One region of the Pseudarthrobacter sp. 10T415 genome, then DNA from elsewhere that is predicted to be linked to it. Evidence: riboswitches for the same ligand, from Rfam matches in the RefSeq annotation. Region 1 holds a riboswitch; the other holds the start of a gene.
The links. A riboswitch is a leader RNA that binds a small molecule or an ion and turns the genes downstream of it on or off. The one in region 1 is predicted to bind glycine.
Positions count from the first base shown of each region.

Region 2: another riboswitch for glycine. It lies ahead of gcvP (aminomethyl-transferring glycine dehydrogenase); the one in region 1 lies ahead of cycA (D-serine/D-alanine/glycine transporter).

Region 1 is NZ_JBFTHJ010000031.1:8,009-19,796, reverse strand. Features, by position in the region: partial or broken gene gcvP (aminomethyl-transferring glycine dehydrogenase) at 1-1,303, opposite strand, end outside; glycine riboswitch at 1,461-1,559, opposite strand; glycine riboswitch at 1,820-1,918, shown strand; glycine riboswitch at 1,919-2,013, shown strand; gene cycA (D-serine/D-alanine/glycine transporter) at 2,065-3,609, shown strand; gene AC1DBN_RS21035 (hypothetical protein) at 3,828-4,634, shown strand; gene AC1DBN_RS21030 (LamB/YcsF family protein) at 4,618-5,367, shown strand; gene AC1DBN_RS21025 (DUF445 domain-containing protein) at 5,395-6,744, opposite strand; gene AC1DBN_RS21020 (glycerophosphodiester phosphodiesterase) at 6,794-7,810, shown strand; gene AC1DBN_RS21015 (CoA transferase) at 7,813-9,159, shown strand; gene AC1DBN_RS21010 (DoxX family protein) at 9,261-9,728, shown strand; gene AC1DBN_RS21005 (AzlC family ABC transporter permease) at 9,734-10,474, shown strand; gene AC1DBN_RS21000 (AzlD domain-containing protein) at 10,471-10,782, shown strand; gene AC1DBN_RS20995 (hypothetical protein) at 10,873-11,127, shown strand; gene AC1DBN_RS20990 (hypothetical protein) at 11,236-11,490, shown strand; gene AC1DBN_RS20985 (hypothetical protein) at 11,512-11,736, opposite strand.
Region 2 is NZ_JBFTHJ010000028.1:17,329-29,116, forward strand. Features, by position in the region: gene AC1DBN_RS20585 (L-ribulose-5-phosphate 4-epimerase) at 238-954, shown strand; gene araA (L-arabinose isomerase) at 990-2,510, shown strand; gene AC1DBN_RS20595 (LacI family DNA-binding transcriptional regulator) at 2,550-3,578, shown strand; gene AC1DBN_RS20600 (hypothetical protein) at 3,671-3,862, shown strand; gene AC1DBN_RS20605 (DUF4193 domain-containing protein) at 3,967-4,269, shown strand; gene AC1DBN_RS20610 (AMIN-like domain-containing (lipo)protein) at 4,543-5,094, shown strand; gene AC1DBN_RS20615 (APC family permease) at 5,175-6,728, opposite strand; gene AC1DBN_RS20620 (Dps family protein) at 6,951-7,430, shown strand; gene AC1DBN_RS20625 (MFS transporter) at 7,541-9,100, opposite strand; gene AC1DBN_RS20630 (TetR/AcrR family transcriptional regulator) at 9,186-9,722, shown strand; glycine riboswitch at 9,819-9,915, shown strand; partial or broken gene gcvP (aminomethyl-transferring glycine dehydrogenase) at 10,103-11,788, shown strand, end outside.

The DNA of each region.
Region 1 (11,788 bases):
CGGACAGCGTTGCCGCCGTCGTGGTCTCATCGATGGAGACGCCCACGGTGTCCGCGTCGACGAAGCGGAGGTTGATGCCGCGCGCTTCGGCGGCGCTGATGACCTTGGCGGCCTTGCCCGGCACGCGCACGGTGAGGGTGTCGAAGAAGGCGTCGGTGACCAGTTCGCGGCCCATGGCGGTGAGGGCCGTGGCCAGGATCCTGGCGTTGTGGTGGGCGGTTTCCGCGATGGCCTTCAACCCGTCCGGGCCGTGGTAAACGGCGTAGAAGGAGGACACGATGGCCAGCAGCGCCTGCGCGGTGCAGATGTTGGACGTGGCCTTCTCGCGGCGGATGTGCTGCTCGCGGGTCTGCAGGGCCAGTCGGTAGGCCGGAGCGCCCGCGTTGTCCTTGGAGACACCGACGATCCTGCCGGGGAGGGTGCGTTCCATGCCTTTCTGCACGGCCATGTAGGCGGCGTGCGGACCGCCGAAGAACAGCGGCACACCAAAGCGCTGGGTGGAGCCGACGGCGATGTCCGCGCCCTGCTCGCCCGGAGGAGTGATCAGCGTCAACGCCAGCAGGTCAGCGGCAACAGTGACCAGCGCACCGCGCTCCTTGGCCTCTGCGATAACGGCGCTCTGGTCCCACACCCGGCCGGACACGCCCGGCTGCTGGAGCACGATGCCGTTGATGGCACCCTCAGGCAGGCCCGCGGAGAGGTCAGCAACCTCCACCTCGAAGCCGAGAGCCTCAGCACGGCCCTTGACGATGGCGATGGTCTGCGGGAGGCAGTCGGCGTCAAGGACGGTTTTGCCGTCCTTGGCGTCCTTATTTTTGTTCGCGCGGCGCATCAGCAGCACAGCCTCGGCCACAGCGGTGGCTTCATCGAGGAGTGACGCGTTGGCCACGGGGAGGGCGGTGAGGTCCTGGACCATGGTCTGGAAGTTCAGCAGCGCCTCCAGCCGGCCCTGGGAGATCTCGGGCTGGTAGGGCGTGTAGGCGGTGTACCAGGCTGGCGCCTCAAGGATGTTGCGGCGGATCACGGCGGGGGTGACGGTGTCGTAGTAGCCCTGGCCGATCATCTGCACGGCAGTTTTGTTCTTGCCGGCCAGCCGGCGCAGCTCGGTGAGGACCTCAACCTCGCTCAGGGCGTCCTGCAGCTTCAGTGCCGTTTCCTGGCGGATCGACGCCGGAACAGCCACGTCCACCAGGCCGTCAACGCTGTCGTAGCCCACAGCCTTGAGCATGGTGTCGATGTCGGCCTGCCGGCGCGCGCCGATATGGCGGTCAACGAACGTGGTTGGAAGGGATTGAATCGTCATGAGGAACTCCAGGTCTGGCCGGCCAGGGTGGCACGGCATGGGATGGGTTCCTCCCCGCTCTGTATTGGACCTGAGAGATTCCGCGAAAACCCTGCGTGGCGGGTTCGCTTGCACCGTCGGTGAACCTGGCTTAGGCCGGGTTACTTTCCAGAGTTGCCTCGCCGTGACGGTACGGGGGCCTGAGAGATTCCTGGGGAGGATTTGCTCCTACGGCGCCTGCCCGGTGGTGCCGGGAGGACTCTCCCGTCACAGCTCGAAAGGCTATTCAACTGTGGGTGATTCGCCTCACACCGTACAGGTTAGTTGAAAGGAAAACAAATCCGACAGTCACGCAGTGGGCGGCAGCTGCCTTGTTGCGGGGGTGGAAAAATGGGGTTTGACATTCGATCGTGACCCGCACCACACTGGGTCCGGTGATCAGCACCGTGTCCGGCTGGCTCAACTCATCGGAGCAGCCCGGGCCAACGTTGCCCCGGAAGGGTGCGGCCGCTGAGCACACCTAACTGAACATGCCTTCGACCTGCGGCGGGAGAGTCCTGCCGGGTACATTTAGCAGGCGCCGTAGGAGCAAACCCTCCCCAGGAAACTCTCAGGCCCATGTACCGCCGCGGACAGGCAACTCTGGAAAGCAGCCGGACCAGTTCCGGCTCACCGGCGGTGCAAGCGGCTTGGGCCGCGGAAACTCTCAGGTTCACTACAGAGCGGGGAGGAACCCAACTTCTGCGGCACCCAAAAATGCTGCTTTATCGATGGAGTTCCCCATGGCGAATCATCCCCTCACGTCCAACGGCGAGCCACCCCGCAACAACCCTCCTGCGGGCAGCGCCGCCCGCAGCGAGCCTCCCCACCTGGAGCGGCAGCTCAGCAACCGGCACATCCAGCTCATTGCCATCGGCGGTGCCATCGGCACCGGCCTCTTTATGGGCTCCGGCAAGACCATCTCCGCGGCCGGCCCGTCCGTCATCTTCGTCTACATGATCATCGGCTTCATGCTGTTCTTCGTTATGCGGGCCATGGGCGAGCTCCTGCTCTCCAACCTGAACTACAAGTCGTTCAGCGATTTCGCCGCTGACCTGCTGGGGCCGTGGGCCGGCTTCTTCACCGGCTGGACCTACTGGTTCTGCTGGGTGATTACCGGCATTGCGGACGTGATCGCCATCGCCGCCTACTCGGAAGAACTCTGGCCGGGCATTCCGCTGTGGATCCCGGGCATCGCCACGGTGATCATCCTCCTGGTCCTGAACCTCGCCACCGTCAAGGCGTTCGGTGAGACCGAGTTCTGGTTCGCCCTGATCAAGATCATCGCCATCGCAGCCCTGATCATTGTTGGCCTGTTCATGATCTTCAGCGGTTTCCAGTCCGACGCCGGCCCTGCCACCTTCACCAACCTGTGGAGCCACGGCGGGATGTTCCCGAACGAATTCATGGGCTTTGTTGCCGGCTTCCAGATCGCCGTGTTCGCCTTCGTGGGTATTGAGCTCGTAGGCACCACCGCCGCCGAAGCCAAGGACCCGGAGAAGAACCTGCCCAAGGCCATCAACTCCATCCCCATCCGCGTTCTGCTTTTCTACGTAGGCGCCCTCATCATCCTGATCTCCGTCACTCCGTGGACCCAGTTCCAGGCCGGCCACAGCCCGTTCATCGCCATGTTCTCCCTGGCCGGCCTCGGCGCCGCGGCCACCATCGTGAACCTGGTGGTGCTCAGTTCCGCCATGTCCTCGGCCAACTCCGGCATCTACTCCACCTCCCGCATGGTGTACGGCCTGGCCCAGGAGGGCGACGCGCCCACCATGTTCAGCCGACTGTCCAGCCGCAAAGTCCCGCAGAACGCCCTGTTCCTGTCCTGCATCCTGCTGCTCTCCGGCATCGTCCTGATGTACGCCGGCAAGGACATCGCCAAGGCCTTCGACATGGTCACCACCGTGGCCGCCGTCTGCTTCGTTTTCGTCTGGTCCATCATCCTGGCCAGCTACCTGAAGTTCCGTTCACGCCGGCCTCACCTGCACGAGGCGTCCAAGTTCAAGATGCCCGGCGGTGTCCCCATGGTCTGGGTGGTCTTCGCGTTCTTCGCCTTCGTCCTCTGGGCCCTGACCACCCAGCCGGACACCCTGGCAGCACTGCTGGTGACCCCCATCTGGTTCCTCGTCCTGGGCGTGGCCTGGTTCTTCCTCCGCCGCCGCCCCGCCCACCTTGCCCGCTTCGAAGTCTTCCGGGCCGAGCTGCGCGCCGATGAGCAGGCGGCGGCCGGCGGGCTGGACCGTGAAAAGTCCGCCCAGGAGGAAGCCGCCCGGGGCTCCCGCTCCTAGGCTTCATCGCCGATCCGGGCCGTCAAGGTACTGATCAGCGAATAAGCTCCTGATTGCAACGCTGCGGCGGGACTCACTCCGGGTCCCGCCGCAGTGCTGTCTGCAGCCGGAGGTGGAGGGGCGCCGGCGTTAAAGTTCAGCATGCTTAGTGTTTCTGCATCTAGGATGGAGAAGCACGGCAGCCACCCGCTGCAGCTCGACGTGAAACGAAGGTGACCATGGCTAAGCGCAGCAACCCAGCAGTACGGATCGCCCAGGAAACGGCCCACAACGCAGTCTTTGACAAGGACGGCAAGCCCAAGCCCGGCGTCCACAACATGCTCCTCAAAGCCGTAGAGATCCAGCGGCCGCTGGTGCTGGCCTATATCCGCCGGCTGCAGAAGAAGCACCCAAAAGCCACGGCAGCCCAGCTGGCCGGCATCCTGGAGCGCGACTACCTCCGCGCAGTCACCGGCGGCGGCGCAATCGTGGGGGCCACCGCCGTCGTGCCCGGTGTGGGGACCGTCGCGTCGCTGGGACTCTCGGCAGCCGCCACGGTGGGCTTCCTCGAAGCAACCGCCCTGTACGCCACCTCCCTTGCAGAGCTCCACGGCATCCGCCTGACCAACCCGGAGAAGGCCAGCACCATGGTCATGGCCATCATGCTGGGCGAGGAAGGCACCGCTTTGCTGGGCACCCTCAGCGGACAGATGGCCGGCAACGGCGCTGGAGCAACCAAGCAGTGGGGCAGCGTGCTCTCCAAGTCGATGCCGATGCCGGGCTTCAGCACCATCCGCAACCGCATCCAGAAAGCCTTCCTCAAAAATCTCCTCAAACGCCAGGGAACTGCGCTCCTGGGCCGGGCCCTGCCGTTCGGGATCGGCGCCGTGGTAGGTGGAGCCGGTAACCTCGTGATGGGCCGCGCGGTGGTGGCCAACGCCAAGGAGGCGTTTGGACCCATGCCGGACAGCCTGCCCGGCGAGCTCACGGCAGCCGGGGCCACGGACAACCAGCTGGAAGGCAACACTTTTGGATCTCAACGCTGACCTCGGCGAATCATTCGGCTCGTGGACCATGGGCGATGACGCCCGGATGTTCCAGCTGGTCACCAGCGCCAACGTGGCCTGCGGCTTCCACGCCGGAGATCCCGTCACCATGCTGGACAGCTGCCGTGCGGCCTACGAACTGGACGTCACCGTCGGCGCCCACGTGGGCTACCGGGACCTGGCGGGCTTCGGCCGGCGTTCCCTGGACACGAGTTTCGACGAGCTCTTCGGCGACGTGCTGTACCAGCTGGGCGCGCTCGACGGCGTGGCCCACGCCGTGGGTGCGTCGGTGGACTACGTGAAGCCGCACGGGGCGCTCTACAACCGTCTGGTGCACGACGCCGAGCAGGCCTCCGCCGTGGTGGCGGCCGTCAACGCCTACGATCCCGGGCTGCCGATCCTGGGCCTCCCCGGTTCCGAGCTGCTCAAGCAGGCGCAGGAAGCCGGCCACCCGGTGTTCGTCGAAGCCTTCGTGGACCGCGCCTACCGGGCTGACGGAACGCTGGTGCCGCGGTCCGAGGAGGGCGCCGTGCTGCACGACGTCGACGCGATCGTTGAGCGGGCCGTCCGGCTGGCCACGAAGGGCGAAGTCGTGGCCACCGACGGCACAGTGGTCCAGGTCCGGCCCGACTCCCTGTGCATCCACGGCGACACCCCGGGTGCCGTGGAAATGGCCGCCGGTGTCCGGGCAGGCCTGGAGGCCGCGGGCGTCAGCCTGGAGTCCTTCGCCTGACCCAGGAGCTCCCGGCCGCAGCCGGGGCTACCCGAAGATCAGGTGCGCCACCGTGAAGATCAGCAGCCCGGCCAGCGAGCCCACCACGGTGCCGTTGATCCGGATGAATTGCAGGTCCTTGCCCACCTGGAGTTCGATCTTCTGCGAGGTCTCTTCCGCATCCCAGCGCGCCACGGTATCCGTGATGACGCCGGCGATATCTGACCGGTACGTCTTCACCAGGTAGCCGGCGGCGTCGCCGATCCAGGTGTTGACCTTGCCGGCGAGTTCGGGATCGTTGACCAGCCGCGAACCGAAGTCGCGGACCGCCGCCTTGAACTTCACGGTCAGTTCGCTGTCCGGATCGTCCACGGCGCCGAGCAGGGCGTTCTTGACGGTGCCCCAGGTCCGTGAGGCCAGCTCCCGGACCTCGGGATCGCCAAGGACCTGGGCCTTGACGTCCTCGGCGCGCGCAATCATCTTGGGGTCGTGCTGCAGGTCCTGCGCCAGGTCGTTGAGGTACTTGTCGATCTGTTGCCGCACCTGGTGGTTGGGGTCGGACTGCACGGCACGGGCGAACTTGAGGATCTCAACGTAGACCTTGTCGCCCACCAGGCCATCCACGAACTGGGGTACCCAGGTGGGGGAGCGGTCGGACACCAGCCGCGAGACAGTCTCGTGGTTCTCGTCCACCCAGTCGGCGGCGCGGTCCACCAGGAGGTCCACCAGGGTGTGGTGGTGTCCGTCGTGGAAAATCCGTTCCGCGAGCCTGCCCACCGGCGGTCCCCACGGCGGCGTGAGCAGGTGCTTGCGGACCATGCCCTCGATGACCGCCTGGACGTCGTCGTCGTTCAGGACCTTGAAGGCGCCCCGGATGACCGCCGCACCTTCCTTGGCCACCCGGTCCGCGCCGCCGGGCGCGGCGAGCCATTCGCCGGCGCGGCGGGCAATATTCACGCTGGCCAGCTTGTCCTGGACCACCTGCTCGGAGAGGAAGTTGGTCTCCACGAACTCGCCCAGGGAGGCGCCGATCTGGTCTTTCCGGCGCGGAATGATGGCGGTGTGCGGAATCTTGATGCCCATGGGGTACTTGAACAGCGCGGTGACGGCGAACCAGTCAGCCAGCGCACCCACCATGCCGCCTTCCGCGGCAGCGCGCACGTACTGCAGCCACGGGTAGTCCTCCTGCAGCGCAAACGCGAAAACGAAGACCACGGCCATGGCGATGAGCAGGCTCAGGGCCAGCATCTTCATTTTCCGCAGCGCTGCCGCCTTTTCGGCGTCTCCCGCGCTGAGTTGATGGCCGACGACGGCGGCCCGCGGTTTCGCGCCTTCGGGCACCGGAGGAGCGGTGCGGGGAGGGGATTCCCGGGCAGTTGGCTCAGAGTTCACCTGCATGAGCCAAGCCTAGCCCCGCTGACCGGACCGGGTCGGCTACCGTGTCCCCATGACACCTGACGAGCCGACACGCGACAGGACCGCAGCTAATGGGACCGCAGCCAACGGGACGGCAGCTGATGGGACCGCATCTGAGGGAACCACTCGGAACGGGGCCACTCTGAACCTGACCACCCCGGGTGGGCCGGCGCAGCGGCCGCTGGTCTTCGCCCACCGCGGCTCGAGCGCCGCCTTCGCTGAACACACCCGCGCCGCCTACCTTCAGGCGCTGGCGGACGGAGCTGACGGCGTGGAATGCGACGTCCACCTCACCCGCGACCAGCATGTGGTCCTGCTGCATGATGCCAACCTGGACCGTACCTCGGACGGCACCGGCCCGGTGGCCGAGCGGACCCTCCGCGAACTGCGGCAGCTGGACTTCTCCTCCTGGAAGGGCGCCCGCATCCCGGAAACCTACGGCGCCCGGTCCGAGCAGCTCCTCACGCTCCCGGAACTCCTGGACGTCCTCCGCGGCGCGGGCCGGCCGGTGAAGCTGGCCATCGAGCTCAAACACCCCAGCCCCTACCAGCTCAAACTGGAGGACCGCGTGCTGGAGGTCCTGCGCAGCGAAGGCTGGGACCCCGGAAGCTCCACGGTGGACAACGTGGCGGTGACGTTCATGAGCTTCAGCCCGGATTCGGTCCGGCACCTGCTGCAGTCCGTCCCCGCGCAGTACATCTGCCAGCTGGTGGACGACCTCACTGTCCATGAAATCCGCGGCGGCCTGGGCCTTGGCCTGATCACGGGCGGTGCCGTCGCCAACCTCATGAAGGCCACCCAGCTGGAAGGCGAACGGATCCTCGACGCCGGCCTGGTGGGGCTTGCCGGGCCGGGCATCGACTACGTCCGTGAACGCCCGGACACCATCCGGCAGTGGCTGGAGGCCGGGCGGCGATTCCGGGTGTGGACCGTGGATTCGGCGGAAGACGTAGCGCTGTGCCGGGAGCTGGGGATCCAGGAGGTCACCACGAACGTCCCGGCCCGGGTGCTCTCGCAGCTGCAGGTGGCCCCCTCGCAGGGACGATAACGGTGGCGCCGGCGGATACAGCGGGCCTGCGCACCTGGTGGGGCGGGCCGCTGGATGCAGAAGGCCTCGCCTTGGCTTCGGTGGGTGCCGCGGCCGCCGCGTTGGACCGGTACACGGGTGCTGCCGGCAGGTACACCGCCAGCCCGGAACTGACCGCTGCCGCCTTCGACTCCTCGGGACACCTGAGGATCGCCGGCCGCACCTTGCAGGGGTTTGCTCCGCTTTCCGGCTTCCGCCGCACCCGGGACGGCTGGATCCGGCTGCACGCCAACTACCCGCACCACCGGCAACGCCTCCTGCAGGCCCTGGATGCCACGACGACGGAGGAAGCCGAAGCTGCCCTGCGCGGCATGGATTCCCTCGAGGCCGAGTCCGCCCTCCAGGCGCGGGGCGCAGTGGCGGCGGCCGTCCGGACCCGGGCCGAGTGGCAGGCCTCGGACATGGGCCGGGCAGCAGCCGCCGGACCGTGGATCGTCCTTGACCCGCAGGTTCCGGACGGCCCGGCTGCTGGCGCTGCCACTCAGGGCCGCGGCCGTCGGGACATCCCGCAGCCCGGCGCCAATCCGCGCCGGCCGCTGGCGGGAGCGCGCGTCCTGGACCTCACCCGGGTCATCGCGGGCCCGGTGTCCACGCGGCTGCTGGCGGCGCTGGGAGCCGACGTACTCCGGATTGACCCGCCGGCGCTGCCCGAACTTTCCGACCAGTTCGTGGACACCGCCTTCGGCAAACGCAGCGCCGTGGCCGACCTCGGCCGGCCCGGCACCCGCGCCGCGCTGGAACACCTGGTGGCCGGGGCCGACGTCGTGATCACCGGCTACCGCGGCGGCTCGCTGGACCGCTTCGGCCTTGACGCGGCGTCCCTGCTGTCCACCCGGCCGGACCTTGCGGTGGTCACACTGAACAGCTGGGGGATGGATGGGCCGTGGAGCAGGTTGCGCGGCTTCGACAGCATCGTCCAGGCCGCCAGTGGGATTGCCCACCTGTACGGAATGACGGACGACGCCGGATGGCGGTCGGGTGCCCTGCCGGTCCAGGCCCTGGATCACGCTACAGGCTACGGGGCAGCCGCCGCGGCGGTAGCCCTCCTCGCCCGGCGGCATGAAAGCGGCGCCGGTGGTTCGGCCCGACTGTCACTCGCCCGGACAGCGGAGGAGCTCTTCAGGCTTCCGCCGAACCCGCACGGACTGCAGGCCCTGCTGTCGCCGGAATACCGCACCGTGGCCAGTTCCTACGGTGAGCTGCGGTACGTCGGGCCTCCGCTGCTGGTGGAGGGGCAGCCGCTGGACTACCCGGGCCCGCCACCGCCCTACGGCAGCTCCGCCATGGACTGGGTGCCGGACGGAGACTGAGCATTCGGAGGCGCACATCGGCAGCAGCCCCACCGCGCACCCCTGAACAAGGGGGTGCGCGGTGGTTTCTGCCGGTGCCCGCGCTGTGATTGAGTGGAGCCATGCCTTTCCCCAGCTCCGGCCGGGCTGCACGAAACCTGTCCGCTGCTGCGATGAGCGCCCTGCTCCTGGCCAGCGCCGGCAAGCACTTCCGAAGCCCCGGCTTCTACCGCCAGGTGGTTCCCGACTACCTCTGCCGTGAAGACCCCGCCCCCGGCACCGTGCCCACCGGCGCCAACGGCCCCTTCGCCGTCCTCTCGCGCGAGGAATGGATCGCCGCGTCCGGCCTGATCGAGGCCGCGGCCGCCGTCGGGCTCCTCATACCGGCCACCCGCAAGGTCACCGCCACTGCCGTGGCCGCGATGTTCACGGCTTTCCTCGCTGGCCACGTTGACGCGCTCCGGCGCGCCTACAGCCCGGCAGGGACGCCGCTCGAGCGGCGGATCCACACGGTCCGCCTGCCGCTGCAGGCACCCCTCATCGCCTGGGCCTGGAGCCTTCGCAACACGGGCCCGGACGGCCCGCGGTGAAGCTGATGGCGTCCCCCGCCGTGCGGGTGGGGATCTCCATCAGCATTGCCACCGGCCTCTACGGCGTGTCCTTCGGTGCCCTGTCCGTCACCTCCGGCCTGGATTTCTGGCAGACCATGGCCCTGAGCCTGCTGCTGTTCAGTGGCGGCTCCCAGTTCGCGTTTATCGGCGTGGTGGGCGGCGGCGGTTCCGGCATTGCCGCCATGAGTGCTGCCACCCTGCTGGGCATGCGCAACGGGATCTACGGGATGCAACTTAATGCCCTCTTGCGACCGGAAGGGTGGCGCAAATACGTCGGCGCCCAGCTGACCATCGACGAGTCCACGGCCACGAGCACCGGCCAGGCTGATCCTGCCGAGCAACGCCGTGGCTTCTGGGCTGCCGGCATCGGCATCTACGTGCTCTGGAACCTCTTCACCGCAGTAGGTGCGCTGGCCGGCAGCGGACTCGGCGATCCCAAGCAGTGGGGGCTCGACGGCGCCGCGGTGGCCGCCTTCCTGGCGTTGCTCTGGCCGCGCCTGAAGGGCCGGGAGCCGGTGGCCATAGCCGTCGTCTGCGCCGTGGCCACCGTGCTGGCCGTGCCGTTCGTTCCCGCGGGAGTGCCCATTCTGGTGGCGGCGCTGGTGGCGGCCCTGATTGGCTGGTTCAGCCACGGCCGCAGCGATGAGGGCCTCGAACCCGATGTGGAACCCTACGGCGGCCACCACCGGCACGGGCCCGGCGACGCGGCGGAGGCCGGCCGATGAATCTCTGGTTCTGGATCCTCGTGTCCTGCGTACTGGCCTATGCGTGGAAACTGGTGGGCTACTTCGTGCCCGCCCGGTTCCTGGAGAACCCCCGCATGTCCCGGATCGCCGGCACCATGACCATCGGACTGCTCGCCTCCCTGACCGTGGTGAACGCCGCGGCCACCGGGCAGGCACTTGCCGCAGACGCCCGGCTGGGGGCGCTTGCCGCGGCAGCCATCGCCCTGGCACTGCGGGCGCCCTTCCTGCTGGTGGTCATTGTTGGGGCCGGCACCGCAGCCCTCCTCAGGATGGCCGGCTGGAAATGACGTGATCTGGCTCACAGGAAATGGGCGGGACCGGCGGTATCATAATTTCGGCTATGCAGTTGGCCGTTGGATTACCTGTGAACGGCCACCATGGAAAATCAGCAGCACGCCGGCGAAAGAGCCGGCCGATCCCACCGCAAGAACCCCCGGCGCCGGACCGGTCTCCCGGCCAAGCACTTCATCACCCGCTTCGCCGGGCTGTCCGATGTCCCTGCCGCGGACCTGGAGTTACTGGCAGGCAGCCTAAGGAACGGACTGGACCTGCAACCTGGCTCGCCCGTCCCGGCGCTGCATGCCGCCGTCCACCGGGAGATCCGGCGCCGCGCGGATGCCGCTGCCGGATAGCCGCCTCACCGGCCGGCCGCAACCCTCTGTGGTGGACTGTAAGCAGGCCGCCCGCCACACGGCGGCGGCGAAAACCTACGCCTGGCGCCGCCAGAAGGAGGACCCGCGATGAACGACAAGTCACCCCACGGCTCCGAATCCACCAGGGAATTGCGGGACACCGCCCGTCGCCGCAGGGACGCCGAGGAGAAGCTGCAGCAGCATCTCCTCGAGGCCAGGGACCACGTCCCCAACGACTACAGCGAGCAGCCGGCCACCGATGCCGGCGCAAATGGCGCTGCACCTGATGCAGGCACAGTAAATGCAGGCACAGCTGCTGCAGGGGATCCAGGTTCAGGTCAACGGGATAACGAAGGGGCCTAACGGCCGGACGGGCGGGGGCGGTTACGCCACGCCGTGTGCCGCCCCGTCCGGCGAAACCGTCCGACGGTTGCTCTCTTCAAGGGCAAGGTCATACCAGGCCTGCGCGCCGAAGGCAGGTTCAACAGTGTCGAGTTCCTGGAACAGAAGGTCCAACAGGCCGGCCAGGTCTTCGGCGGGCAAGTTTGCCAGGACTTCTTCGGGATCGCGGGGATCGCTGAGGAAAGAAAAAAGCTGGGGAGTATTCATGGGATGCCGCTCTAGCGCGCCGAATGCGCGGGGGAATGCTTCACGGGTCGCT
Region 2 (11,788 bases), on a different contig from region 1:
GACTTCTACTTTGTTAGCGTTCACACTTGCTGCAACACTTAGCACTACCCGACCCCCTACAGAACCCGGTAATGAGGCGCTGCCTCCCGGACGGAGGCACCACATGCCAGATTCGTTGTTCCCTTCCAGCCCCGGGCCCGGCCACCGCGATGACGGGACGATCTCCGGCGTCCGGCGCCCAATCCCGGGGACCACGCCGTCGGCCGCTGTGTCCGAAGCTCCCGTGGAGATGTCCGCATGAGCGCCGGAGCAGGAATCCTGGAGACCATTGCCCGGGTCCGGCAGGAAGTGTGCTCGCTGCATGCCGAACTGACCCGGTATGAACTGGTGGTGTGGACCGCCGGCAACGTCTCGGCCCGCGTGCCCGGAACGGACCTTATGGTCATCAAGCCCTCCGGCGTCGCCTACCAGGACCTGACCCCGGAGCAGATGATCGTCACTGACCTGCACGGCACTCCCGTACGGGGCACCAATGTCGGGGCCGGAGGCACCGTCGATTGGGGCAATCCGCCGTTGTCGCCCTCGTCCGACACGGCGGCGCACGCCTACGTGTACCGGCACATGCCTGAAGTGGGCGGCGTGGTGCACACGCACTCCACCTACGCCACCGCCTGGGCTGCACGGGGTGAGGCCATTCCGTGCGTGTTGACCATGATGGGTGATGAATTCGGCGGATCCATCCCGGTGGGACCGTTCGCCCTGATCGGTGACGACTCGATCGGCCACGGCATCGTGGAGACGCTGAAGAACTCCAATTCCCCGGCAGTCCTCATGCAGAACCACGGCCCGTTCACTATCGGCAAGGACGCCAAGTCTGCGGTGAAGGCTGCTGTGATGTGCGAGGAAGTGGCCCGCACGGTGCACATCGCCCGGCAGCTCGGTGACCCGTTGCCCATCGACCAGGGCCACATCGACTCCCTTTACGCCCGCTACCAGAACGTCTACGGCCAGTAACGCCTGTAGCCGCCAAGAACTTTCCAGGAGAACCCATGAGTACCGCAGCAAACACTTCCCTTGACGGCTATGAGGTCTGGTTCCTCACCGGCAGCCAGCACCTGTACGGCGAGGAGGTCCTCAAGCAGGTGGCCGCCCAGTCGCAGGAGATCGCCAACCGGCTCAACGCCTCCTCCGAGGTCCCGGTACGGATCGTGTGGAAGCCGGTCCTGACCGATTCCGATGCCATCCGCCGCACCGCGCTGGAGGCCAACTCGGACGATTCGGTCATCGGCGTGACGGCGTGGATGCACACGTTCAGCCCGGCCAAGATGTGGATCCAGGGCCTGGACCTGCTCCGCAAGCCGCTGTTGCACCTGCACACGCAGGCCAACCGTGACCTGCCCTGGGCGGATATCGACTTTGATTTCATGAACCTGAACCAGGCCGCACACGGCGACCGCGAGTTCGGCTACATCCAGTCCCGGCTGGGCATCGCCCGGAAGACCGTCGTCGGGCACGTCTCCAACCCCGAGGTGGCGCGGCAGGTGGGTTCGTGGCAGCGCGCCGCCGCGGGCTGGGCCGCTGTCCGGACCCTGAAGCTGACCCGCTTCGGCGACAACATGCGCAACGTTGCCGTCACCGAAGGTGACAAGACGGAGGCCGAGCTGCGTTTCGGCGTCGCGGTCAACACCTGGTCCGTGAACGAACTCGCCGACGCCGTGCACGGCGCTCCGGAGTCCGACGTCGACGCCCTCGTTGCCGAGTACGAGGACCTTTACGAGGTGGTGCCGGAGCTCCGCAAAGGCGCGGACCGGCACGACTCGCTGAGGTACGGCGCCCGCATCGAACTCGGCCTGCGCAGTTTCCTCGAAGCCAACGGGTCCGCCGCGTTCACCACCTCCTTCGAGGACCTTGGCGCACTGCGCCAGCTCCCGGGCCTGGCCGTGCAGCGGCTGATGGCTGCCGGCTACGGCTTCGGTGCGGAAGGCGACTGGAAAACGGCCATCCTGGTCCGCGCCGCGAAGGTGATGGGCGGGGACCTGCCCGGCGGTGCGTCCCTGATGGAGGACTACACGTACCACCTGGAACCCGGCGCGGAGAAGATCCTCGGCGCGCACATGCTGGAAGTGTGCCCCTCCCTGACTGCGTCGAAGCCGCGGCTGGAAATCCACCCGCTCGGCATCGGCGGCAAGGAAGACCCCGTGCGGCTGGTCTTCGACGCCGACGCCTCCCCGGGCGTCGTCGTCGCGCTGTCCGACATGCGGGACCGTTTCCGCCTGGTGGCCAACGCCGTGGACGTGGTCCCGCTGGACCAGCCGCTGCCCAACCTGCCGGTGGCCCGCGCGCTCTGGGAGCCCAAGCCGGACTTCGCCACGTCCGCCGCCGCCTGGCTCACCGCCGGCGCCGCACACCACACGGTCCTGTCCACCCAGGTGGGCATGGACGTGTTCGAGGACTTCGCCGAGATCGCCAAGACTGAACTGCTCACTATCGACGAAGACACCACCATCCGCCAGTTCAAGAAGGACCTGAACTGGAACGCCGCCTACTACAAACTGGCCGGCGGGATCTGATCCGGTGGCACGGCTCAGGTGCCGGCCCCGGTGGCTGCCATGGACACGGACCCAGTGACGGACAACAGGCCACGCCGGTTGCCCAGGCTCGAGGACGTGGCGGAACTGGCCGGGGTCTCGCACCAGACCGTGTCACGGGTGGTCAACAACCATCCGAGCGTCAGCCCCGGGACCCGGGGAAAGGTGGAAGCGGCGATTGCGACCCTCGGCTACCGCCGCAACACCGCCGCCCGGAGCCTGGTCACCCGGCGTTCACAGACCATCGGTGTTTTGGGCAGTGAGCTTTCGCAGTACGGACCCGCCAACACCATGTTGGGGGTGGAGCGCGCAGCACGGGACGCAGGATACTTCGTCAGTGTGGCTGCGCTGCGGGAGGTCAGCCGGGACGCGATCCTGGACGCAGTCCGGCACTTCCTGGACCAGTCCGTGGACGGAATCGTGGTGATTGTTCCGCACCTGGAGACGCTGGCCGCACTGGCAGAACTGCCCATCGGAGTGCCCGTAGTGGCCGTGGGGTCCAACGGAAATGACACCGTAGGCGGGGTCAAGGTGGACCAGCGCCGCGGGGCGGCACTGGCCGTGGAACACCTCATTGGGCAGGGGCATGTGCGGATTGGGCACATCGCGGGGCCGCAGGACTGGATAGATGCCGTGGCCCGCGCCGACGGTTGGCGTGCCGCCCTGGAAGCCGCTGGACTCGCCGCGGACCTGATTGTGGAGGGTGACTGGAGCGCGGGCAGCGGCTACAAAATTGGCCGGCTACTGGCGGCAAATTCCCGTGCCACGGCCCTCTTTGTGGGCAACGACCAGATGGCCCTCGGGCTCCTGCGGGCGCTGAACGAGGCGGGCATCAGGGTGCCGCAGGACGTATCCGTGGTGGGCTTCGACGACCAGCCTGAGGCCGGCTACTTTTGTCCGCCATTGACGGTCATCCGGCAGGACTTTGAAGAACTCGGCCGGCGGTGCATGGACATGATGCTCGCGGAGCTCGGCGGCACGCCGGGTCCCCGGACGCTGGTGGTGGAGCCGGAACTTGTCCTGCGCAGCAGTACGGCGCCGCCCGGCTGAGGGCAAGTTCCAGGCCCCGGGCGGTTCCGGATTTAACCAGGCAGAGATGCCGGGGAAACGCGCCCACAACATCCGCCACCTATGTTTCAGGAATGACAGAGAGCATTCCCGGCAGGTTCCGCCAGTGGTTTACCGCCGCCTTCGCCTTCACCTCCCCGGAACAGGCCGCTGACGCCATGGCCGAGGCATCCCGCTGGGGCTGGCTTCCTGCCCTGAGCGGCGTGGCAGTAGGCGCCGACCATGCCCGTGCACGGCACGATGAATCGACTGCCGGCGCCGGCTGACCGGCCGGTTGAACACACTATTGCGCCTGTAACGGGGTCATGCCCTAAACTGCTGCACTGAGGTGCCTGAAATGGCGCTGTGCAGCAACGAAAGTGAACACGCTATGGCTACCGATTACGATGCTCCGCGCAAGCAGGAAGAAGAGTCTCCCGCTGACTCGCTTGAGGCCCTCCAGGCGTCCCGCGGCGGCAACGCGCAGACCGCCGTCATCGATCTCGAAGAGAACGACACCGCTGAAGGCATTGACCTGCCCGGCGCAGACCTCTCCAACGAGGAACTGACAGTTGTTGTGGTTCCGGAGCAGTCCGACGAATTCACGTGCTCCTCGTGCTTCCTGGTCCGCCACCGGTCCCAGGTTGCCCTCGAAAAGAACGGCCTCAAGTACTGCCGCGACTGCGAAGGCTGATCTTCCACCAGGTTTCAGCGCCGGCTGTCCCACGGGGGTAACCGGCGCTTTTTTGTACCCCGCGGGCAACCGTTACAGGCGGTAACGGGCAGGTGCAGGAACGGTGCCGAACGGGTTAAGAGGGGCCCCGAAACGGCCCCTGTTTTATGCGGCCTTAATGCGGCGGGCGCCAGGTTAACGGTTCCGCCCCGAAGCGGCCACAGGCCTCGTTTCGCCGTTGCTGCCGTCCTAATCTGGAGCTATCCAATCGCTCCTTCCTTGGGTGGCACCACAATGAAAAAACTCTCCATCTGGTTCACGGCCATCCTTGTGGCCGTCGGACTGGGATTGCTGGTTCCGGGGCCCGCCTCGGCAACCTCCTCGTATTGCGGGCTCACCTGGGGCTCGCTAATGAAGACGGACGGCTCCATGAGCGGCGCGCCCGTCACCAATATCCGCACCGGACAGCACTATTGCTTCGACCGGCTGGTGGTTGACCTGGGCAGCGGCCCGGCTCCCGGCTACTCCGTCCGCTATGTTGGGCAAATCACCCAGGACGGTTCCGGCAAACCGGTCGACGTCCGGGGCGGCGCCCGACTGCAGGTGGTTGTCCGGGCACCGGCCTACGACGATAGCGGCCACGCCACGTACAAGCCCGCTGACCAGCTGGAGCTCGCCAACGTCTCCGGTTACCAGACCTTCCGCCAGGTGGTCTGGGCAGGAAGCTTTGAGGGCCAGAGCACGCTCGGTGTGGGCGTCCGCGCCCGTCTTCCGTTCCGTGTCTTCACGCTGGACGGGCCGGGCTCAGGCTCCCGGCTGGTGGTGGATGTGGCGCACTTCTGGTGACAGCCGCCGTCGTCAAAATAGAAAAGGTGCCGTCCCCGCGTTGGCGGGAACGGCACCTTTTCTGTTCTGTGCAGGCGTCTTTACTCCGGGACCACCAGGGCCGGGGTGTCTTTCCGGAGCGTTTCGCCGCGGAAGAAGGCGGGGCGTACCCGGGCCATGATCAGCATGAACACCGCGCCGAGCGCCAGGATGCCGACGCCGAGGATGAACACCAGTCCCACACCGAAGATTTCGGAGCCGCTGCCGAACTCGGGGGCGAGGCTGTCCACGGCGGTCTGGAAGAACACGACGAACAGGCCCACGCCGCCCAGCACCGGGCACAGCAGCCGCAACAGGAAATGGCGGGCGCTGGTGAAGAGGCTGTGCCGGAAGTACCAGGCGCAGGCAAGTGCCGTCAGGCCGTAGTAGAAGCAGATCATCAGGCCCAGGGCCAGGATGGTGTCATTGAGGACGTTCTCGCTGACCACATGCATCACGGCGTAGAACCCCGCGGACATGACGCCGGCAGCGACGGTGGCGAAGCCCGGCGTCGCGAACTTCCGGCTGACCCGGCTGAAGGGTTCAGGCAGGGCACCGTAGTGGGCCATCGCCAGGAGGCTGCGGGACGGGGACATGAAGGTGGACTGCAGGGACGCGGCCGAGCTGGAGAGCACTGCCAGGGACATCAGGATGGCGAACGGGCCCATGATGGGGGAGGCCAGCGCGGTGAAGATGTTCTCGTGGTTCTCTGCGTTGTTCAGCCCGTTGCCGGTATCGCCGACGCCGGCGAACATCATGGTGGCGATGCTCACCAGCAGGTAGATGGCCAGGACAATGACGGCGGTCAGGGTGCCGGCCACGCCGGCCGTTTTCTTGCCGTTGGCTGTTTCCTCGTTCACCGTGAGGCAGACGTCCCAGCCCCAGTACACGAAGATGGAGAGGGAAATTCCTGCGGCCACCTGGCCGAAGGTCTCGATCCTGGTGACGTCGAACCATTCCCAGCTGAAGGGGATGGCGGTCTCCGAGGTGGACCAGTTGGCGAAGGCCATGGCGACGAACAGGCCGAGTACCAGCAGTTGGAATCCCACCAGGCCGTACTGCACCACCTTGGTGGTGTGCAGGCCGCGGTAGCTGACCCAGACAGCGAGGGCGACGAACACCAGGCAGGTCAGGACGTTCAGGGCCTTGTTGTCCGCGAGGTCCGCGAGTTCCGGTGAGCCGGTGAGCTGGGACAGGAAGAGGTAGAAGAAGTCGACGGCCACGCCGGCGAGGTTGGACAGCACGATGATGTTGGCTGCCAGGAGCCCCCACCCGCCCATCCAGCCGACCCAAGGGCCAAACGCCTTGCTGACCCAGGTGAAAGTGGTGCCGCTGTCCGGTGAATCGGCGTTGAGTTCCCGGTAGGCCAGCGAGACCAGGATCATCGGGATGAAACCGATCAGGAAAATCACGGGCAGCTGGAGTCCGGCTTCATTGACGGTGGGTCCCAGCGCGCTGGTCAGGGTGTAGGCGGGGGCGATCGTGGAAATTCCCAGGACCACGACGGCGAGGAGCCCCAGCTGCCCGCCCTTCAGTCCCTTGGCGGTAATGTCGCCGCTGCCGGGCAATTGCTGGCCCCGCGCGGCGGTGGGGCTGGTGCGGAGTGCTTCTGTCATGGCACCGCTTTCTGGAAGCTTATGACCGGGGTCACTATATGAATGGCGTTCATTTAGTATGGAGGTGTGACCGCCGTCGCGCAAGAGGGAATATGAATCACGTTCGTTTATGACTGGGCGGCAGAATTAGTAAGCTCACTGAGAAATATCCGCCCAGGCCCGTGCCGGGTGGCCCGGGCGCTGATAGTTTCGAAGTTACTGGACCAATCGAGGAGGACTCCCATGAAAGCTTCACCGACCCTGACCAACAACCTGCAGGCCGTACTCGCCGACCTGATCGAGCTGCACATCCAGGGCAAGCAGGCGCACTGGAACATTGTGGGCACCAATTTCCGGGACCTCCACCTGCAGCTGGATGAGATCGTTGACGCCGCCCGCCAGTTCGCCGATGACACCGCCGAGCGCATGCGGGCCCTCCACGCGCTGCCTGATGGCCGCAGCTCCACTGTGTCGAAGTCGACCGCCCTGGCGGAGTTTCCCGAGGGCCTGATCAGCACCAAGGACGCCATCGAGCGGATCGTTGCAGCCATGGAGGCAGCGGTGGGCACCATGCGCAAGGTCCATGACGAGGTGGATGAGGAGGATCCCACCAGCGCAGACCTGCTGCACGAGTTCATTGCCAAGCTGGAGCAGTTCGCTTGGATGGTGAACGCCGAGACGATGAAGCCGACCGCCAGCGTCACCGCGCCTGACGAAAAGTAGGAGCGGACTGCCACCACAGCACGGATGAGGCGCCCGGTACCGGAGGTTGGACTCCGGCGCCGGGCGCCTTTGCCGTTGAGGCCTATGTGCTGACGCGTGCCGTGGTGCTGCTACGCGGCCTTAGGTACTTTGCGAAGTACGACGGCGGCGCAGACTGCCGCGGTTGCCATCAGGACCAGCCCAATCGCCGCCGTTACATGCACGCCGGAATCGAAGGCGGCAGCTGCGGACTGGCGGACGGCGTCGGCCAGCGGGGCCGGCAGCGCGGCCGCGAGGTCCATGGCGCCTGCCAGTGTTTCGCCGGCGCTGTGGCGGGCCGCTTCCGGGGCGGTGCTGTCCACACCTGCCGGGAGGTGCAGGTTGTGCTGGTAGGAGGCCGTGAGGATGGAGCCCAGTACGGCCGTCCCCAGCAGCGCCCCCACCTCGTACCCGGTCTCCGAGATGGCGGCCGCGGCACCTGACTTGTGCGCCGGCGCCGCACCGAGGATGAGGTCATTGGAGATGGTTTCAGCCGTCCCCACGCCCAGCGCCAGGATCAGCAACGCTGCCAGCAGCAGTGTGGGCCCGCCGTCGTGGTTCCCGAACGTCACCAGGCTGTATCCCGCGGCGCTGAACGCAAGGCCCGTTCCCACCACGAAGCCGGGGCGCACCTTCCGGACCAGCGGCACCACCACCAGTCCTGCCACCACCGTGGCAATAAGGGCTGGGATCATGGCAACGCCCGCGGCAGACGGCGTCATGCCTTCGAGCAGCTGCAGGTGCTGGGCCAGGAAGAGGATGTAGCCGTTGAAGGAGAACAGGGCCAGGACGTTGGCGGTGATGGCCATGCTGAACACCCGGTTGCGGAAAAGCGACATGTCCAGCAGAGGGTGCGGCAGCCGGAGCTGCCGCCGGACGAACACCACTGCCATGGCCAGGCCGAATGCCATGGCGCCAAGGCCGGTGCCGGACAAGCCTTCCGTAGCAACTTCCTTGATGCCGTATACCAGCGGCACCATCACCAGCAGGGACAGCGCAATGCTGGGAATGTCCACCTTCCCCGGTTCCGGATTCTTCGATTCCGGGATCAGCGCCGGACCCAGGGCGATCAGCGGCACCATGAGCGGCACTGCGACCAGGAAGACTGCGCCCCACCAGTAGTGCTCCACCAGCCAGCCACCGAAGATCGGACCCAGGGCGGCCCCGCCGGAGAACCCGGCGGCCCAGATGGCCACCGCCAGCCGGCGACGGTTGGGCTCCGCGAAGATGTTGCGGATGAGCGAGAGGGTTGAGGGCATCAGCATGGCGCCGAAGAAGCCCAGGGCGGCGCGCCCTGCGATGAGCCATTCCGCCGTTGGCGCGAACGCCGTGGCGGCCGAGAGCGCCGCAAAGCCCAGGCTGCCGGTGAGGAGCAGCCGCCGCCGGCCGATCCTGTCACCGAAGCTGCCCATGCACACCAGCAGCCCCGCCAGGACCAGCGGGTAGGCGTCCACGATCCAGAGCAGCTGTACCCCGGAAGGGTTCAGGGACTGGGCGATCGCGGGCAAGGCGAAGGTCAATGCCGTGTTGTCCACGGCCACCAGCAGTACGGGGAACATCAGCAGCGCAAGGGCCAGCCAGTCGCGCCACGGCGCCCGTGGGGCGGCAGGTCCCTGAAGTTGGGGGTCAGCGCGGTGCATCGAGGTGGTCATGGATTAACTATACCGTCCAGACGGTATAGTTTGGAGCGGCGGTTGAGTTGAGCCTCCGGCACCCCGGGAGGGCATGATGGATGGCATGCCCCGAAAGCCAGTCGCCCGCGAAGCTGTCCTTGATGCCTTCGCCACCCTGTTGATTGAGGTGGGGGAGCGCGCCGCCACCCTGGACGCCGTAGCCCGCAAGGCCGGCGTTTCCAAGGGCGGTCTCCTCTACCACTTTCCCAACAAGGAAGCCCTGATTCAGGCGCTCCTGGACCAGTTGGACGCGTTCGCCGGAGAAGACGCCGATGCCATGGCCGCCGCCCCGGAAGGCGCGGCCGCCTACTTCATCAGGTCCTCGGTGTGGGGAGACACCCCCTTGGACCGGGCCATCGTCGCCGCCACCCGGCTGGCGGAGGTGGCGCATGAAGAAACCCGCCGCCGTTTCGCTGCGATCCAGCGGCGGTGGCTCGACGAAATCGCCGCCGATGTGGGGCCGGCCCTGGCCAAGGCCGTGCTGTATATGGGGGACGGCCTCTACTTCAACGCCATGCTCTCCGTCGGCCCGGTCCCCGAAGGCGGCGCAGCTGCGGACGTGGACGAATTGCTGGCAGCACTGGAGCGGCTCCGGCGGTAGCAGGACATTTGCCCCGGGGGCCGTGGCGTAGGAGAATTAAGCGTTGTGGGAGCTGTCACCTGACGGCCCCGCGTACACATCCAACTGAATAGCCTTTGATCTGCGGCGGGAGAGTCCTGCCACAACGTCGGCAGGCGCCGTAGGAGCAAATCCTCCCCAGGAATCTCGCAGGCCCCTGTACCGCCGCGGCGAGGCACCTCTGGAAAGCAGCAGGCCGTCCAGGCGCCCGTGATCGGGTGCCGGACAGTTGTGCTCACCGACGGTGCAAGCGGGTCCTGTCCATGCAGGCGCCGTGGAAACTCTCAGGTCCAATACAGAGCGGGGAGGGACCCGAATCGCTGTGGCGTACCCTGCGCCGCCTGAGTATCTGGAGTTCCCCCGTGACGGTTAGTTCAGCCTCCACCACTTTCGTCGACCGCCATATCGGCGCCCGGCGCCAGGACCACGTCGACACCATGCTCAAGGCTGTCGGCTACGACACCGTTGACTCCCTGGTCGATACCGCCGTACCCCAGGTGATCCGCCAGGAGACGGCGCTCCGCCTGCAGGACGCCCTCAGCGAGGTTGAGGTCCTGACCGAGCTGCGCCGGCTGGCGGGCAAGAATAAAACTGCCGTGCAGCTGATCGGCCAGGGCTACTACGACACCATCACCCCGGCCGTGATCCGCCGCAACATCCTTGAGGCGCCGGCCTGGTACACCGCCTACACGCCGTACCAGCCAGAGATCTCGCAGGGCCGGCTGGAGGCGCTGCTGAACTTCCAGACCATGGTCCAGGACCTGGTGGGCCTGCCGATTGCCAACGCGTCCCTGCTGGACGAAGCGACGGCGGTGGCCGAGGCGGTCCTGCTGATGCGCCGCGCCAACAAGGCCAAGCCTGCCGCAGACGGCAAGACGGTGCTGGACATCGATGTGCTGCCGCAGACCATCGCCATCGTGAAGGGCCGTGCTGAGGCCCTCGGCTTCGAGGTAGAGGTAGCTGACCTCTCCCGGGGTTTGCCCGAGGGCGACATCAACGGCATCGTGCTCCAGCAGCCCGGCGCCTCGGGCCGCGTCTTCAACCAGGCTGAAGCCATCGCCGCCGCCAAGGAACGCGGTGCGCTGGTCACTGTTGCCGCCGACCTCCTGGCGCTGACGCTGATCACTCCTCCGGGCGAGCAGGGCGCGGACATCGCCGTCGGTTCCACCCAGCGCTTCGGTGTGCCGCTGTTCTTCGGTGGCCCGCACGCCGCCTACATGGCCGTCCGCAAGGGACTGGAGCGTTCGTTGCCCGGCCGCCTGGTGGGCGTCTCGAAGGACGACGCCGGCGTTCCCGCCTACCGCCTGGCCCTGCAGACCCGCGAGCAGCACATCCGCCGCGAGAAGGCCACGTCCAACATCTGCACCGCGCAGGCGCTGCTGGCCATCGTGTCCTCCATGTACGCCGTGTACCACGGCCCGGACGGCCTGAAAGCAATCGCGGAAACAACGCATGGCCACGCCCGCACCCTGGCGGCCTCCCTCGCGGCCGCCGGTGTGGAGGTCCTGCACAAGAGCTTCTTCGATACCGTCACCGTTCGGGTGCCCGGCCGCGCTGCCGGCATTATTGCCGATGCTGAAGCGCGCGGCATTAACCTGCGCTCCATCGACGCAGATACCGTAGGCATCTCCCTGGATGAAACCACCACGCCGGCCGTCGTCGCCAATGTCGCGGACATCTTTGGTGCCTCCGTAGGGGCCGCTGAAGGCTTCGGGCTGGAGGCCGCCGTCGAACGTTCCTCCGGTTACCTGGAGCACCCGGTGTTCAACACCCACCGGTCCGAAACCCAGCTGCTGCGTTACATCCGCCGCCTGTCCGACCGGGACCTTGCCCTGGACCGCACCATGATCCCGCTCGGCTCCTGCACCATGAAGCTGAACGCCACCGCCGAGATGGAAGCCATTTCCTGGCCCGAGTTCGCCTCCATCCACCCGTTCGCCCCGGACTCCCAGACCGAAGGCTGGCGCGAACTCATCACCGGGCTCGAGGCTGACCTGACCGAGATCACCGGCTACGACCAGGTGTCCATCCAGCCCAACGCCGGTTCC